Regions from separate parts of the Fictibacillus sp. 26RED30 genome, predicted to be linked through region 1. Evidence: riboswitches for the same ligand, from Rfam matches in the RefSeq annotation. Region 1 holds a riboswitch; each other region holds the start of a gene.

Region 1 (4,291 bases):
TATCCTAAATCTACTTCTTTTCTCTCCCCATCCTGAAAAGTCATCAGCTTTCTGTAACCGATCTCTTTTGCAAGCTTTATAGTCGCCTCATAATTCTCTCCAACTTGGTGCGGTTCATGAGCATCTGAAGAGAGTACGATCGGTATCCCCTTTTTATAGCAAAGAGACAGAAGTTCAGGTTCTGGATAGATTCGTCCTACAGGTTTTCTTAGACCTGCAGATGAGATCTCTACACATGTTTTTGAGTCTTTTAACGCATCTGTAATGCGCTCATACTGTTCTAAAAGAAATTCTTGATCAGTCGGAACATATTTAAAGATCTTGACTAGATCGATATGTCCAACAATATCAAATAGGTTTGATTCTGCAAGTGTTACAATTTGATCATAATACGAACGATACGTTTCATAAAGATCACGACGGTCCCATTCTTTTCGGTATTCTGCAAGGTCTATCCCAAAATCATCGACCCAATGCACAGATCCGACCACGTAATCGAATGGATAGGATTTTATAAATGCCTCCATCTCAGCATGCCGTCCCGGCGTATAATCCATTTCAATCGACATGCGGACGTCCATTCCTAACTGATCTGCACGCTTAAACAGATCTACATAATCGTCCATCTTGTAATAACGTCTTTCTTCCATCCATGGTTTTGATACGATGTTTTTTGTTTCATAAAAGTGATAAGCGTGTTCAGAGATCCCAAACTCTTGTATTCCCTTCTCTTTTGCGGTGTCTACAAATTGTTTTAAATAATCGATCGTCAATGTCCCTTTTTCGAGATGAGAATGGTAATCTGTTAGCATATTAATCTCCTTTTTAAAACGTTTTACCATATGTACCATGAAATCCTTGTTCGTTCAAGTGTTTATGCTCCCAACTTCCCTCCTATAAATAAGACGCTTAAGCACATCATCAAAAAAATCACAGCAAAAAAACGGTTCAGATAGTCTCGCATTTTGTCCTCCTAGGTAAAAGTAAATCAACTTTATCATCCTATTCAGCTTTTCAACTTTTTGAACCGGTTTTTAAAGAAAAGGCTCAACTAAAATTCGTTGTTGATTTTTCGCTTGGGAACTTACTAAATCTACTCTATAAACATCATTCTTATCTAATGAGGCAGGATAATGAACTCGAATAAAGAAGTTTGATAAAGAAAATAACTACAAAAGGGATGTAGAGCATATGGACATACTACTCTGGATAACGATTGGTTTTATAACAATTGGATTTGTTGTTCTTACTTCTATGAAAAAAGATATGGAAAGTAAGCTCGCGTTTATAACAGGAAAAATGGAAAACGAGGAAACTTCAGCAAAAGCTAAAACCATCATTTGGTGGATCGTAAGTGCCACAGCTTGGGGAATAGTGAGTATACTTCTTATTGTTTGGTGTTTTCATCATAACTTTGGGTAATTGTTAGCTTCTATACAGAATATCACGAAACAGAACTTCCAAATAATACGAAGTTCTGTTTTTTTCAACATTAAACTTTAAGAGAGCTAAAAAAGCTCCCTATTCAAAGGCAGCTTTTTGACTTCCATCTTTATTAATATAATTTTCCATCACATAGAGAAGTGGTTTGTAAAGTACGATGAAGAACACCACGTTACCAATCGCATGATTTAGATCAAATGGGAGGCTCGCCAAGTAATACGGCCAGAATTTCTGCATGATGATTCCACCAAAGAGAACAGACATGATGAAACCAAACAAAAAGCCACAGAATCCTGCATAGATCGGGAGCAACAGCCAAGGTATGTTATGTCTGTATTTGCCTAGATATGCGCTCATAACGGCTATCAATCCCCAGGCAAACATCTGACCGAACGTCCACAGACCATGCCCTAGAAAAAGATTTGTTGTTATCGTGCTTAATATAGCAAGTAACAACCCTTGCACAGGACCGAGTACGAATGAAGCAAGAATGAGTATCGTCGTATTCGGCTGAACATTGGGTATCATTGAGAAGGTGATTCTGCCTACTGTTAATATAGCAGCAAGTAAGGCAATGATCGTAATTCGTTTGACTGTCAGCTTATTCATATTTGTGAAGATCAAATTCTACGACATCGCCAGGTTTTAACGTAATATCCTTAGCACCCTTCATCGCTTCTTCACCGTTTACAGAAAAGAACCAAGATGTTTTGTCCTGTTCGCTTCCAGCCACTCCTTCAATACTGCTGATAAATGCACCATCGTATTGTGTTTCAATCTTAAAGTTATCTTGCATCACGTCCATGATTGTCGCATCTTTTGCGATATCGACTTTCTTTTCCGTAACTTTTTCTTTACCGTTCTCTTTTGTGATCTGAACCGTTACTTGTTCTTTCTTCGTTTCTTCTTGTTTCGGCTGATCAGCCGTTTCCTTCGTTTCAGTCGTTCCACAGCCTACTAACATCATCATCATTGTTGCTAATACTAAAAGTAATTTTTTCACGATTGACCTCTTTCTGTTATAAAAACGTTTTGTTTGGTCCTACAACTTACTTTACGCAACTAAAAAAATCCCCTTCGGCTACGAAGGAGATTAATAGTATACAGGCAGAAAACAGCAACCGGCCCCGGTACTGTTAAACACCCCCCTATCCTCGTAGGTCATGTCATGTAACAAACAGGCAGGTCTCCTGGCTCTTGATCATCGTCTCCTAACGCCTTCCCGTTTTCACAGTGGCGAAACTATAGGATTCTCACAATTACAGTGGCGGGACCGCAACGGAATCTAACCGTTTTCCCTATTAAGCTCGTCCAATAAAGGACTGCACCTGTTTAACACGTATGAAATTTTATGAAATCACAATTCCTATTATAAACATATTGGAGAAATTTGTGAAATCCTTTTTTAATAACTGCTTTTGTTCCTTATGAAACAAGATTAATCGGGACGTATTGCTAATTTATTTCAACGTTCGCGGAATTACGAAAGAAAATGTTGTACCTTCATTATTCTTACTATGAACGCTAATCTGACCACCATGTGCTTCTACGATGTTTCTTGCAATAGCAAGGCCAAGGCCAGTTCCACCTGATTTTCCTCTTGTTCTTGCTTTATCACCTTTATAAAAGCGTTCGAAAACAAATGGCAGATCTTCCTCTTTAATTCCTGTTCCATTGTCTTTAACGAAAAACTTCACGTTCTGATCGCTCACTTCTACAGTCAGGTTAACAAATCCACCTTGAGAAGTATGACGAATAGCATTATCGATTAAATTGGTTAAGACTTGCTCAATCCGGTCTGGATCGATATCCATTTCACCTTCAAGACTTTGGTGATTACCTTTAAATTCTAAACTTAATTGAATCTCTCGGTCTTTAGCAGGACCTTGGAACTTCCGGACGATTCTTTCTGCAAAAGGAATGATCGGAAGAGAGCTGTAGTGAAGCTTCATATGACCGGCTTCTAATCTCGCTAGATCGAGAAGTTCGTTAACAAGTCTTCCCATCCGTTTCGATTCGTCTAAGATGATTCCTGCTAGCTCTTTCTTCTCTTCTTCAGATTCTGCAATATCATCTACGATCGCTTCACTATATCCTTGCAGCATAGCGATCGGCGTCTTTAATTCATGTGAAACGTTCGCAACAAAGTCTTCTCTAAGCTTGTCCATTCGTCGTTCTTCTGTCATATCACGAAGTACAGCTACTGCTCCACGAATCATAGATTGGTCATATAGTGGTGTCATAACGACGACCCACGAGCGGCCTTGTATCGCGATCTCTGTCATCTGTTCACTCTCAAGTGCAACAACTTGCCCAAAGAGCTGTTTGACCGTCTCAGGAACGTTTCCGTTGACCTCTGTCTTCATGCCTGATTCGTAATAAAATGCCTGTAGGAATCGATCAGCAGGAGGATTCGTAACCAGTATGTTCATTTTTCTATCAAAGGTGATCACACCATCAGCCATCGAACTTAAAACACTTGTTAACTGTTCTTTTTCTTGATTCAATGCTGTGATATTGTTTTTTAACTGTCTGCCCATACGGTTAAACGTCATGCCAAGTTCGCCGATCTCATCATGCGTTAAAATCGGCACTTTCATATCAAATTCACCTTTTGCTACAGAGGTGGCTGCTTCTCTCATCCTTCTTAGTGGTGCCGTAATTCGAGTAGATAAGAAAAACGCAAAGATCGTAGTTAAGATGATCGCGATCCCCGCTGCTAAAAAGATGAGATACTTTGTATGATTCGTTGTTTTTTCCACATTCTCGATGGATTGATAGACGTAAACGGCTCCTGCATTTTCTCCGGATCCATAAGGTTCACCGTAGATGATCATCGTTTGCATCG
Region 2 (4,291 bases), on a different contig from region 1:
AGATGATGAGAAAAGACATAACAAGCTTTTCAGAATGATCTACAAAGACCTTACTGGCCAAGAAGTTCCACCAATGAACGGAGAAGAGTTTCAGAAGCCCAAAACGTATAAAGACGGCCTTGTAAAAGCGCTGTTTGGGGAACTTGCTGCCGTAGAAAAATATCGCGTTATTCGCCAAGGACTTCCTAATACGTATTATCGAGACATTCTGTTTAACATCATTACAGATGAGATAAAGCACAGCGCAAAGTACAACTATTTATTCACGTTAAACAGTACATCAAGTGCTCCTCGTTCTTTTCATCAAGAACACAGAATGCCTCAAACGGAGAGCTTAGCTGATCAATGGGTTTCGTACATTGATCCGTTAGTACAAAGAGCATTAAAAGAGACCGAAGAAGGCATTAACTTAACTCATCTCTATCAGGAATTTATTTTATCTGGTGTTCTTGTTGGTCAAGGATTCACACCTCAACAAGCTATTGAACAGGTAGAAGAGTGGGAAAAAACAGGAGAGTCTCAGCTGTTGAAAAAGAGCAAGATGATGGGAAACCAAGGAAGATAGGAGAAGAGAGGAATGGAATCTACACAAACATTTTCAAAGCCTTTTATTGGCGATCAATTTCCGGAGATGACGATTCATACAACCCTTGGGGAACTTGTCCTCCCAACAAGCTATCAAGGTCATTGGTTTGTCCTCTTTAGCCATCCGGGTGACTTTACACCCGTATGCACAACGGAGTTTGTTGCGTTTCAAAAGCTCATGCCCGAGTTTAGAAAGCTCAACACTTACTTAATCGGATTATCTGTAGAACAAGTATACTCACACTTAAAGTGGATCGAATGGATACAGCAGAATTTAAAAGTAGAGATTACTTTTCCGATCATCGCGGATAGTCTAGGGAGGATTGCTACTAGACTTGGAATGATACACCCTACGATGGGAACAAGAACGGTCAGAAGTGTTTATATCGTAGATCCGACAGGTAAAATTCGTCTTATCCTTACGTATCCCGAAAATGTTGGTCGTAATATCAATGAGATTCTAAGAGCGGTGAAGGCGTTGCAGACAGCAGATCGAAATAAAGGAGCAACACCTGCAAACTGGCCGAAAAACGAACTAGTCGGAGACCGTCTGATCGTTCCAGCACCTACAACCGTACAAGAAGCGAAAAAACGGGCAGAACAAGCACAAGCAGGAGAGATTGAATGCTACGATTGGTGGTTATGTACAAAGCCACTTCATGACAGATAAAGAGAGCAGCCTACGATTAGGCTGCTCTCTTTATGCCGACACATCCTCTATGCCGTTTTAATTTTAACGATAAAATAGTAATACTTATACATCACCACAAGAATCAAGATCACTCTTGCGATCATACTGTCTGTAAGGATAAAAGTAATCAAGATCATTGAGTCTGAAAACAGGCTGATCATGATCTTTTTCTTTTTAGTGAGCGAACGATTCCTAACAAAATCATCTAGATGTTTTTTATAGATGTCGGTTCCTTTAAACCACACTTCAAACTTTTTTGAACCTTTTACGAAGAAATAAGATGCCAATAATAAAAGAGGTGTGGTAGGAAGCAACGGCAAGACGATACCGATAACGCCTAAACCTAGGAAAAAGAACCCCAACATTACAAATATGATGTTTTTAATTTTCATTGGGATTCTCACTTCCTTTATCTATTAAACTTAAACCATACCGTTTACATTTTTATATAACAAACGCCGTTCTTTCCGTAGTGGAGCACCTTTAAAGAGTGCTTCTTCCTCTTCTGTCTCAGGAATGACACTCGGTACCGGAAACGGCTTACCGTTTTGATCGATGGCCACCATCGTTAAGATTGACGTGGTGTTCAACGTCCTGTTCCCCGTCTCTAGATTTTGACACTCCACTTTTACGTATACTTCCATAGACGTTCTTCCCGTTGAGATCACTACACCTTCTAATATGAGGATGTCTCCCACTTTAGCCGACGATAAGAAGTTTACATTATCAATGGATGCGGTGACAACCACTTTCTTGCTGTGCTTCATGGCGGCAATCGCTGCGATTTCATCAATGTACGATAAAACGGTACCACCGAATATCGTTCCCATGTGATTCGTGTCAGGGGGCAATACCAACTTTGTTTGAATCGTTCTTGAGATGTTTGCTGATAACTGCTGTTCCATACCATACCCTCTTTTCTGAAGCTTGAAAGCTCCTCTTATTTTGAGGGAGTTAGTGAACAAAGAAAAATACCCATCACGTAAGACGGGTACGTAAGAATACATAACAGAAAGAATGATCTATTAAATACCCCTCGTCCTATCTTCCCAACTCCCGAAGAAGATCAACGCTATAAAGATGGCAGGTCTCCTGACTCGTGCATCAGCCTACTCTAAGCCCTTCCCGTCAGATAGACAGTGGTTTTGCTTATTTCGTCAGCACTTACAGTTGCGGGTACAGTCCTGGCCTCACACCAGATTCCCTATTAAGTCTGCAACAGACACCATAATTATCGGATCTTATGAAATTTTGAATCTATCTTATTGTACCACTAACAATTTTTACTTTTTACAAAACCTTTTAATCTTCTTCATATGAGGTTTAAAATCTCCTGCTATTCTTATCTCAAAAGACTGGGGAGGTTTTCTAATGATACGTCCAACAGCATTAATCCTTACAGCTAACTATGGCAGCGGTCACGTTCAAGTCGCTAATGTCCTCGCTGAAGAAATGAAGAGTAAAGGATTTCAACCTGTCATATCTGATTTATTTGGTGAAGCTCACCCCATCATGTCCCAAGTTACGCAATCCATATTTATCAAAAGCTTTTCACACGGCTCTTCTTTTTATAAATGGTTTTATTATGGAACAAACAAATTGAATGCCAATACAATTACACAATTCTCTCGTTATTTAGGAAGAAAAAGATTTCTAGAATTGATCAAAGAACATCAACCCCGTTTTGTAATAACAACCTTCCCCCTTCACGCTGCGCCATTTCTTATTAAAAAATCACGGTTTAACATCCCCATCTATACCGTGATCACTGATTATTTCGCTCATCCATTTTGGATCAATCCAGCGATTGATCATTATTTTGTTGCATCTGATTCAGTCAAAAACGGACTGATTAATCATAGTGTGACTGAAAATAGAATCACAGTCAGCGGAATTCCGATCCGTACAGAATTCTATCATTCCATTGATAAAAAAGACGTGTTTGCTAAATACGGTATTACGTCTAGCAATCGTGTCGTGACGATCCTAGCTGGTGCTCAAGGTGTGCTGAAAAATGTTAAGGTTCTAGCTCAGCGTCTTTTAAACGATCCTTCTCTGCGAGTAATTGTAGTATGTGGCAAGAATAAAACGTTGTATGAGAAATTAACACCACTAGCAGAACAACATCCAGGTTCATTCCGATTATTCGCTTACGTAGACGAACTTCATGAAGTCTTAAAGATTTCACATTGCGTAGTAACCAAGCCAGGTGGCATCTCCATTACTGAAGCTGCTGCTGTAAGAGTGCCACTTATTCTATATAAACCCGTTCCTGGCCAAGAAGGAGAAAATGCTAAGTATTTTGAAGAAAAAGGTGCTGCAATTGTTGTTCATACCGCAGACGAAATTGTGGAGAATGTTCAGAGACTATTTAATAACGAAACTTTATTATGTAGCATGCAGAAAAGTTTAGAACTCATTCATAAATCTCAATCTTCCGCATTGATTGCTGATTATGCTGTTGATGATATACAACAGCTAACTCAAATTACACGTTAAGTAGCTATTGATGGATACAGCTTCTAATAAATTTTTAGAATGCTTTGTTTAATTGACCATAATCGACCTCTAGGTGCTATTTAGGCACTCTGGATTCCTTCTATACCTGGCCTGGTATCACGGCTATTATTTCGAGAGCTTTTAGAATTAATCCTAGAAATTTCTGATTTATTCCGGCGAGTTTTACCCATAAACCGGCGAGTCGACATATCACGACAAGTAAACACTAGCTCTATACCCCCTACCTCAACATCGCGAAACAAAGTTAACTCATTCAACGGACCCATGCTTTAATACGCGCACTCCAAACAAATAAACAGGCAGATTCGCTATCATCAGCGATTCTGCCCGTTCTAAATACTTCAATCTTCTTTAGCACCATCTTCCGCAATTGCCCGAAGGTCTGCATAGAAAAAATCATCATTGCATAAAGGGGAATGTTCCTTTTTATTATCATAGCTCTCAACGATTTCCTTCAATTCACCCGTATCACCTTTTGCATTGATGATCTCTACT
Region 3 (4,291 bases), 230 kb from region 1:
TAAAACCAGAATAAAAATTTAATCCTTCAAGAATCACGTCGTAAATAATAGATTTCAAAAAAGATTGAGGCGTAGGATTATGAAGGAACTCCTCATAGCCTTCAACAATAAAATCATTCCTCTCTCTTAGCACAGCATCTGTTTTCCAGTATTCGAATATCTCATCCTGCTTGGACTTCGGTACTAAAGAGGACAACACATATGAATATGACTGATTATGAACGACTTCTTGAAACGATAGCGTGGCCATGAGTGCAGCAAGACTTGAATCTGTTAAGTAGGCTGCTACTTTGCTTGAATAATCCGTTTGAACACTATCTAAGAATGCCAATAACCCTATGATTTTATTAAATGTATCTTGTTCTTTTTCGCTCAAGCTAACATATTGTTTGCTGTCACTCGACATATTTATTTCAAACGGTGTCCAAAAATTGGCTAACATGTTCTTATATAAAGGATAAGCCCATTTATATCTCACATCGTCCCAGTTTAGAATATTAGAACTCTTACCATTTATGATACCTGTAGATCGATTAGGAGCTTCCACATCATAGATTTTTCTCTCTTTGAGTAGTTCAACCTCTTTAACTTTCACAGCTTTCACATCCTTCTAACTCAATCGATGTAGATCGGGTATAATACGTAGTCTTCAATCCTTTTTTAAAGCTGAGCATATGCAAGTGCAACAGATCCTTTGCCTTTATATTGTGATTGACATAAAGATTAAACGAAATGGACTGATCCACGTGTCTCTGTCTAGCTGCGTTCTGTTCAATACTCCATGTTTGATCGATTAAGAACGCAGATTTATAAAACCAAGTTGTGTCTGCATTCAAGTCAGGAGCGGTTACAGGTATTTTGTAATTCTTTTTTTCTTCAGAATAGAATTTTTTAAATATAGGATCTACACTCGGTGTCGAATTTGCGATGATCGACGTTGATGAATTCGGTGCAACCGCAATGAGGTACCCATTCCTTAAGCCGTGCATATTAACTCGTTTTTTTAGACTATTCCATTCTTCAGAGGAATAGTTACGCTTCGAAAAGTAGTTTCCTGTCTCCCAATCTGAACCTGAAAATGCCGGATATCTTCCCTTTTCTCTCGCAAGCTCACAACTAGCGTTGATTACATGAAAATTAATAATTTCATAAAGGTTATCAGCGTACGAAACGGCTTCTTCACTTTCCCACTTGATTCCCTCTTTTGCTAAAAGGTGGTGCCATCCAAACGTACCTACACCGACCGCACGATATTTCTTATTTGTAAGTTCTGCTTGAGGTACATCTATACGATTTAGATCAATAACGTTATCTAGCATTCGGATTTGAATATCAATGACTCTCTTTAACACTTGATCATTGATTACTTTAGCAAGAGAAAGAGATGACAGATTACAGACGACAAAGTCTCCTGGCGTTTTTCTGATGACAATTTCTCCATCCTCTGCCTCCTCTGAAGTGACAACCGTTGCAGACATGTTTTGCATAATCTCTGTGCACAGATTAGATGCATAGACCATCCCTTTGTGAGAATTCGGATTTAATCGGTTTACAGTATCTCGATAGAACATGAACGGTGTTCCGGTTTCAAGTTGCGACTTCATGATCCGTTTCATGATCTCAATAGCAGGAATGGATTTTTTTGAAAGTCTCTCATCCTCTACACAATCAGCATATTTTTCTCTAAAGCTTCCTGACCCAACCGTTTCATCATAGAAATCTTCTAACGAATAGCCTTTGATTTTTCTTACTTCATGAGGATCGAACAGATACCAATCCTCGCGTTTTTCCACGCGCTCCATGAAAAGATCTGGCAGACACACACCTGTAAAAAGGTCATGCGTTCTCATTCGTTCATCACCATTGTTTAACTTTGCATCTAAAAACTCCAAGATGTCTTTATGCCAAATATCCAGGTAGACTGCAATCGCGCCTTGCCTCTGTCCAAGCTGATCTACAGAAACTGCCGTGTTATTTAACTGCTTCATCCACGGTATTACACCTGATGAGTTTCCTTTGAATCCTTTTATGTCAGAACCTCTTGCTCTAATCTTACCGAGATAGATACCAAGTCCGCCGCCACCTTTCGAAACAGTTGCAGCATCTGTATTAGAATCAAAGATCCCTCTTAAACTATCGTCGATCGTATCAATAAAACAAGAACTAAGCTGCCCATAACTCTTGCCTGCATTCGCTAAAGTCGGGGTGGCAACCGTCATATAAAGGTTCGATAGCGCCCAGTATGCTTCTTCGACTAATTGAAGTCGATTCGTTGGATTCTCGTCTCTCATTAAAAACAACGCGATCAGCATCCAACGTTCTTGTGGCAATTCATAAATTTCGTGATTGAACCCTTTTGCCAAATATCGATCAGCAAGCGTTTTGAGTCCGATGTATGTAAATAACTTATCTCTCGTAGGGTCTATCATGTTTTCAGCATTCTCCAACTCTTTCTTAGAGTACGCAGATAGAATGGTATCATCATAGATATTCAAACTTACTAACTTAGAGATCAAGCCATAAAGGTTCGTATATGGACGTTTTTCTGCTTCAGCACGATTGATCATGACTTCTTCATATAATTGCTTTAAATAGATTTGCGATGCCACAAATGTCCACTGTGGTTCTTCTGCATTTAATCCATTTAAAGCTTCCATGATTAACTGTCTGTAAAGTGAGCTTGATTCTCCTGTTTGAGTTTCCATTTTCTCAGCATTTTTTAGAAAAGTTTCAGCTTGTATGTTCGGAAAATTTTCGACACAACTCCTTAACCACTCCCCGAGTAAAGAGTTTACAGTTGTCATTTTCATATTAAATACACTCCCTAGTCATAATAAAAACCCTCTTCCATCAGGAAGAGGGTGAAAGAATGACGTGTATTTCGACGGACAATCGTCCGCATAAAACAGCCGCTGTTCTTTCTCCCAATCCCCGAGGAAAAGAAAATAGGAGTCTTCAGGCAGGTCTACTGGCTTTTGCTTCTTCCTACTTTGGGCCTTCCCATACAGCAGTCATTGTAAATAACTGATCCGTACAGTGGCTATTCCATTTCGTCCACAATTACAGTTGCGGGGACAGCTTCGGCATTGCACCGAATTCCCTTTTCAGCCGGATATTCCGGCACCTGAATTCTCCATATATAGGTTTGTACTATATACTTTGACACTAAATATAGTGAATGTCAATAAATTATCTATCGTTTATTGTGCGACATATCCTCCGTCGATCACAATCGCTTGCCCTGTAACACCTTTCGCATTCTCACTTGAAAGAAAGAGTGCGTAATCTGCAATTTCCTGAACATCTAACAATCTTTTTTGTGGAACAAGAGGATAGATTACTTCTTCCAAAACTTTTTCTAACTCTACGTTTCTCGTTTTCGCCAGATCTTCTAATTGCCCTCTTACAAGAGGTGTGTCAACATATCCCGGACAAACCGCATTTACCGTTATTCCATGTGATGCACCTTCTAAGGCAGCCACCTTTGTTAAACCAATAACTCCATGCTTCGCACTGTTGTAAGCTGATTTCCCCGCAAAACCTACAAGCCCATTTATGGACGCCATGTTGATGATGCGTCCGAACCGTTGTTTCTTCATGATTGGAAACACATGTTTAGTTGCTATAAATGGAGCGGTAAGCATGACACTGATCAATTGCTGGAATTTCTCAGTCGGGAATTCTTCAAGTGGAGATACATACTGCAATCCTGCATTGTTGATGAGCACATCGATGCGTCCGAATTGTTTCAGTGTTTCGTCCAACGCTTTTGTTATATCTTCCTCCGTGGTCACATTACAGCCAAGTCCGATTGCTTCAAGACCATCTTGAGCCAACAAATGTGCTGATTCCTTTGCTTTCTCATCATTCAAATCACTGATCACGACTTTTGCTCCTTGTTCAGCAAAAGCCTTTGCTAACTGCAAACCGATTCCACTAGCTGCTCCTGTAATAAAAACAACTTTCCCCTCGACAAACGCTCTCATGGAATTATTACTCCTTTTTTAGAATAATGGTTTAAACGATACCAAATCCGTAATACAAACCAATGATTACAAACACGGCTATCGTTTTAATGATCGTCATAGCAAAAATATCGATATACGCCTGTTTGTGAGTTAAACCTGTAACGGCTAACAACGTAATTACAGCACCGTTGTGAGGGAGTGTATCCATTCCACCACTCGCCATAGAAGCAACACGGTGAAGTACTTCTGTATCAATTCCTAGTTTGTCTGCTTGTGCGATATACGTTTCACTCATCGTTGCGAGTGCAATACTCATCCCGCCA

Evidence for each region. Region 1 has a riboswitch for cobalamin ahead of IHV11_RS21460 (DUF4430 domain-containing protein). Riboswitches for the same ligand answer to the same signal wherever they lie in the genome.
Region 2: linked by a shared signal. The riboswitch ahead of IHV11_RS18555 (acyl-CoA thioesterase) and the one ahead of IHV11_RS21460 (DUF4430 domain-containing protein) in region 1 are both predicted to bind cobalamin.
Region 3: linked by a shared signal. The riboswitch ahead of IHV11_RS04385 (ribonucleoside-diphosphate reductase subunit alpha) and the one ahead of IHV11_RS21460 (DUF4430 domain-containing protein) in region 1 are both predicted to bind cobalamin.

What each region holds. Positions count from the first base shown of each region.
Region 1 is NZ_JACZDV010000001.1:1,105,070-1,109,360, reverse strand. It holds gene IHV11_RS05620 (histidinol-phosphatase) at 1-812, opposite strand, end outside; gene IHV11_RS05615 (hypothetical protein) at 1,192-1,422, shown strand; gene IHV11_RS05610 (ECF transporter S component) at 1,522-2,052, opposite strand; gene IHV11_RS21460 (DUF4430 domain-containing protein) at 2,045-2,446, opposite strand; cobalamin riboswitch at 2,607-2,790, opposite strand; gene IHV11_RS05600 (ATP-binding protein) at 2,904-4,291, opposite strand, start outside.
Region 2 is NZ_JACZDV010000004.1:95,719-100,009, forward strand. It holds gene IHV11_RS18540 (ferritin-like domain-containing protein) at 1-565, shown strand, start outside; gene IHV11_RS18545 (peroxiredoxin) at 578-1,255, shown strand; gene IHV11_RS18550 (YbaN family protein) at 1,303-1,668, opposite strand; gene IHV11_RS18555 (acyl-CoA thioesterase) at 1,699-2,181, opposite strand; cobalamin riboswitch at 2,342-2,521, opposite strand; gene IHV11_RS18560 (MGDG synthase family glycosyltransferase) at 2,648-3,775, shown strand; gene IHV11_RS18565 (hypothetical protein) at 4,138-4,291, opposite strand, start outside.
Region 3 is NZ_JACZDV010000001.1:879,732-884,022, reverse strand. It holds gene IHV11_RS04390 (ribonucleotide-diphosphate reductase subunit beta) at 1-595, opposite strand, end outside; gene IHV11_RS04385 (ribonucleoside-diphosphate reductase subunit alpha) at 585-2,804, opposite strand; cobalamin riboswitch at 2,942-3,143, opposite strand; gene IHV11_RS04380 (3-hydroxybutyrate dehydrogenase) at 3,201-3,986, opposite strand; gene IHV11_RS04375 (GntP family permease) at 4,018-4,291, opposite strand, start outside.